One region of the Modicisalibacter sp. genome, then DNA from elsewhere that is predicted to be linked to it. Evidence: riboswitches for the same ligand, from Rfam matches in the RefSeq annotation. Region 1 holds a riboswitch; the other holds the start of a gene.
What was found. A riboswitch is a leader RNA that binds a small molecule or an ion and turns the genes downstream of it on or off. The one in region 1 is predicted to bind thiamine pyrophosphate.

Region 1 (2,389 bases):
GCAGCGCGTCTGGCAGGCTCTCGCCGCCATCCCCTACGGCGAACGCGTCACCTACGGTGAGCTCGCCGACCGGCTGGGCCTGGCGCCCGGCGCGGCCCGCGCGGTGGGCACCGCCGTCGGACGCAATCCGCTGACCATCGTGGTGCCCTGCCACCGGGTGGTGGGCAGCAAGGGCGCCCTGACCGGCTATGCCGGGGGGCTGGAGCGCAAGCGCATCCTGCTCGACCTCGAGGCCGAGCAGCGTGTCCAAGGCTCTGTTGTTCAGGCCTGATCATCGACGTCCGGCACTATGTCCACCCGCTGCGGTACCGGCTTGAAAAGGATCAGCCATAGCGCAGCAGCGATCAGTGCGCCGCCGAAGCCGTGGGCCAGCGTCACCCGCTCGTCGAGGAACAGCGCGCCCCACAGCACGCCGAACGCCGGTACCAGCATGGTCACCGTCAGCGGCTTGACCGGTCCCAGATCCTGCAGCAGGCGGAAGTAGAGCAGATAGGCCAGCGCCGTGCAGGCCAGCCCCAGCGCCAGCATCGCCGCCCAGATATCGGGTTGGGCCCAGGCCGCCAACGAGGGTCGGGACACGGCCTCGACCAGCATCAACGGTGCCAGCGCCAAGCTGGCGCCGAGCTGGGTGCCCAGCGCCAGCAGCCGCGAATCCAGCCCGCCACGCTCGGCGATGAAGCGCTTGACCAGAAAGCCCGACAGCCCGTAGCAACTTGCCGCCACCAGGCAGGCCAGCGCGCCGCCCGCGAGCTGCCAGGTCAGCGGTACCGGCCCGGTCTGGACCAGTACGGCGACCCCCGCCACGCCCAGCGTCACGCCGATCAGCCGCTCGCGGGTCATCGCCTCGGCGAAGAAGGCCGCGCCGATCATCACCCCCATCAGCGGCGTGGTGGCGTTGAACATCGCCGAATAGCCGGCCGGCAGCACCTGGGCGGCGAGACCGAACATCGCGAAGGGCAGGCCGGAGTTGACCACACCGATCAGCAACGTGGCCCGCGCCTTGCCCTGAAAGCGCCACGGCACGCGCCACAGGGCGAGGATCGCCATCAGCCCCAGTGCCCCCAGCAGCACACGGAAGAAGGCGGTGGAGAAGGCGCCCAGCGCCGGGGCGGCGATGCGCATGAACAGAAAGCTCGCCCCCCACAGGGCGGAGAGCAGCAACAGGCGAAGCGAGGCATCCAGCGGCATGGGTACTCCTAGCGTACGGATTGAATCGACGCTCATCTTATCTGCAATGCCGTCGCACGACCGGCCATTTTCGGCCAGCGACGCCGGGCACCCGCCGCTTGACCCCTTGCCGCGCCTGGCCCAGACTGCTCCGGCGCGCGAATCACGCGCAACGCTTGACGGGGTGCCGGTGGAACCGGCTGAGATCACCCTATGCCCACGGGCATCACGGTGGATCCCGATGAACCTGATCCGGCTAGTACCGGCGTAGGGATCAAGCGAAGGATCCGCCCGTGCTGTCCGCCATCCGGTTCCTTCCCGCCTACGCTGTGCGCCGCCCAGACCGTGTGGAGCACAAAGCATGTCCAACGATACCTCCCTGACCCGCCACGCCCTGGCCGAGACCGCGCGCGTCGACGACGCCGCCGTAGCTCCTCTGCCCGGCTCGCGCAAGGTGTACGTCGAAGGCTCACGGCCCGATATCCGAGTGCCCTTCCGCGAGATCCACCTGTCGCCGACCCGCACCTCAGGTGCCGACGAGGAAAACCCGCCGCTGCTGGTCTACGACACCTCCGGCCCCTACACCGACCCGGAGGCCGCCATCGACCTGCGCAAGGGGCTCCCCGAGCTGCGTCGCGCCTGGATCGAGGCCCGCGGCGACACCGACTACCTCGACGGCCCGACCTCGGAGTATGGCCGCCGGCGCGCCAACGACCCGCGCCTGGCCAACCTGCGCTTCGACCTCCAGCGCACCCCGCGCCGCGCGAAGGAAGGCCGTAACGTCACCCAGCTGCACTATGCCCGCCAGGGCATCGTCACCCCCGAGATGGAATTCATCGCCATCCGCGAGAATCAGCGCCGCCAGGCGCTGGGGACCGACGAGGTCGAGCGCATCCTCGGCCACCAGCACCCGGGCGAGAACTTCGGCGCCCGCCTGCCCGAGGAGATCACCCCGGAATTCGTGCGCGACGAGGTGGCCGCGGGCCGCGCCATCATCCCGGCCAACATCAACCACCCGGAATCCGAGCCGATGATCATCGGCCGCAACTTCCTGGTGAAGATCAACGGCAACCTGGGCAACTCGGCGGTGACCTCCTCCATCGAGGACGAGGTCGACAAGATGACCTGGGGTATCCGCTGGGGCGCGGACACCATCATGGATCTCTCCACCGGACAGAACATCCACGAGACCCGCGAGTGGATCATCCGCAACGCCCCGGTG
Region 2 (2,389 bases), on a different contig from region 1:
GCCGCCGTCAGCGAGACGCCGTGGCGGCTCAGCGCCTCGCCCTCGCCGACCAGCAGCGAGGCGATACCGTTCTGCAGAGTGTCGACGCTGGAGGCCACCAGCGTCACCGCCAGTACCAGCACCAGCAGGGTCAACCAGGCCGGCGCTGCATCGAGCAGCGCGAAAAAGGGCATCGGCGGCTGGCCGAGATCAGCGCCGCTCATCGCCGCCAGGATACCCAGCCCGCCGACCACCGCCACGACCAGCACGGTGGTGACGCCGCCCAGCACCGCGCCACGTCCCAGCGCGGCGCCATCACGGGCCGCCCAGACCCGCTGCCAGTAGCCCTGGTGGAAGAGATTGGCCGCCGTCACCGCGATGACCAGAGTCACGGCCACATTCAGCGCCTCGCCGGGCGGCACACTCGGCATGGCGGCATCGGCCGGCAACGCGGGCAGGTCACCCAGGACCGCGCCTGTCACCAGCACCAGCAACACGCCCAGCAGCAGGGCCTGCCAGCGGTCGGTGACCAGGCTGGCCCGCAGCCCGCCCCAGGCGGTGTAGGCCAGCGTGGTCAGCGCCACGGCCACGATCGCCACGCTGCCCGCCAGCGGCGAGAGCAGTGCGGTGATACCGCCGATGGCACTCAGCTCGGCGGCCAGAAAACAGGCCATGTACAGCACCGAGAGCAGGGCCACATAGCGGCGCATGCCGGTGCCGAAGCGCTCGGCGGCAAACTCGCCGATGCTGCGCCCCGCCGGCAGCCGACGACGAATCGCCGGCCCGCACAGCGCCAGCACGATGAACGGCAGCGCCGAGCCGATGGCATAGCCGGCCAGCGCCACCGGACCGACGAAGGCCCCGACTTCCGGCGGCGCGAAGAGAATCCAGGCGCCCATGCCGGACGCCAGGAAGGATAGCCCCAGCGTGGTGCCGCGCTGCGAGTTGCGCGCCGTCACGTAATCATCGAGGGGCGAGTCGGCGCGTCCGGCGCGCAGGCCCAGAATGGCAAACAGCAACAGGGCCGCGCCCAGCACGGCCAGGGTGGCAAGATACATGTCGCACTTCCTCCGCCGGTATTGACCGGATCAGGTTCCAGGGTCTGCGCCGCGGCCGGCACACTCTCAGCCCCGATCGAGCGGGGCTCCCCTGGCGACGTTGAATGTCGGGATGATTAAAGTTTTGCGGATATCGGTCGATAGGAGCGAGTATCCGTCCTGCATTCGACCCCTGCCGACGGCAACGCGCCGCCTCGGGGTCGTGAAGCGATCTCACTCTACCAGAACACCAGACAACGATCAGATCCGAGATCCCCATGCCATACCACGAAGCCCAGGAACATGTGCCGGGCCGCCTGCACCGCCTCTTCGACGATCCCTACCAGGCCTTCGGCAATGACATTCCGGACCGCTGGAGCCACCTGCCGCGTGCCCTGCAGGCCCTGCTGGCCCCGGCCCTGGAGGCGGACAGCCTGCGGCTTCGCGTCGTGCATGGCTGGGAAAACGGCGACTTCGACCCGCGCCACCTGCAGCACAGCGATCATGCCCTGACCAGCCTGGACGACATGCGCCAGGTACTCGCCGCCTACACCTCGGCCCGGGCCGAAGGCCGACCGTCGCCCTGCGACAGCGCTTCGCTGCTGGCTGAGCCCCTGGAAGACGCCATCCGCCGCGCCGAGGCCGCCGGCCAGCCGATCGACGACGCCACGCGGCACAGCCCCGCCCGCTGGCCGGCCTTCGCGCAGGGTCTGACCCTGTACACCCTGTTCAAGGTCTACAACCGCCTGACCTACGGCGAGGACGATGACTACCGCTCGACGTACTGCCTCACCCCGCAGGGCGAACGCGAGATTCACGAGTTCCATCTCGAGGAGGGGGAGTTCGCGGTCATCCTGCCGCGGGACGCGGATCCGGACGTCGCAACCCTGCTGGTCCTGCACGAGAGCCAGCTGGAGCCGATGATCCAGCTGCTCGAGCGCTGCGGGATCGCCCCCGCGCGGCGCTGATTCGACATCGGCCCCGCCTCTCTCGAGGCGGGGCCGTATTGTCACCGAGCGAGGGTGATCAGCCCATCGATATCGTGCTGTTGACGCCGCTCGAGACGTTCTCCGGCTCGAACCAGCGCGCGGTGACCGTCTTGGTCTGGGTCCAGAACTGGATCGCCTGCTTGCCGTTGGGCCCCAGGTCGCCGAGCTTGGAGGCCCGCGAGCCGGTAAAGCTGAAGTAGGCCACCGGCACCGGGATCGGCACGTTGATGCCCACCTGGCCGACGTCGATGTCGGCCTCGAAGCGCCGCGCCACCCAGCCGGAGTTGGTGAAGATCGCCGTGCCGTTGCCGTTGGGGTTGGCGTTGATGAAGGCGATGGCGTCGTCGAGGGTCTCGACGCCGACCACGCACAGCACCGGCCCGA

Region 2: another riboswitch for thiamine pyrophosphate. It lies ahead of ACTCB7_RS07855 (SLC5/6 family protein); the one in region 1 lies ahead of thiC (phosphomethylpyrimidine synthase ThiC).

Annotation. Positions count from the first base shown of each region.
Region 1 is NZ_JBSREH010000049.1:32,559-34,947, forward strand. Features, by position in the region: gene ACTCB7_RS14660 (methylated-DNA--[protein]-cysteine S-methyltransferase) at 1-271, shown strand, start outside; gene ACTCB7_RS14665 (DMT family transporter) at 262-1,188, opposite strand; TPP riboswitch at 1,338-1,458, shown strand; gene thiC (phosphomethylpyrimidine synthase ThiC) at 1,529-2,389, shown strand, end outside.
Region 2 is NZ_JBSREH010000023.1:35,606-37,994, forward strand. Features, by position in the region: gene ACTCB7_RS07855 (SLC5/6 family protein) at 1-1,037, opposite strand, end outside; TPP riboswitch at 1,027-1,140, opposite strand; gene ACTCB7_RS07860 (hypothetical protein) at 1,295-1,984, shown strand; gene ACTCB7_RS07865 (CoA-acylating methylmalonate-semialdehyde dehydrogenase) at 2,043-2,389, opposite strand, start outside.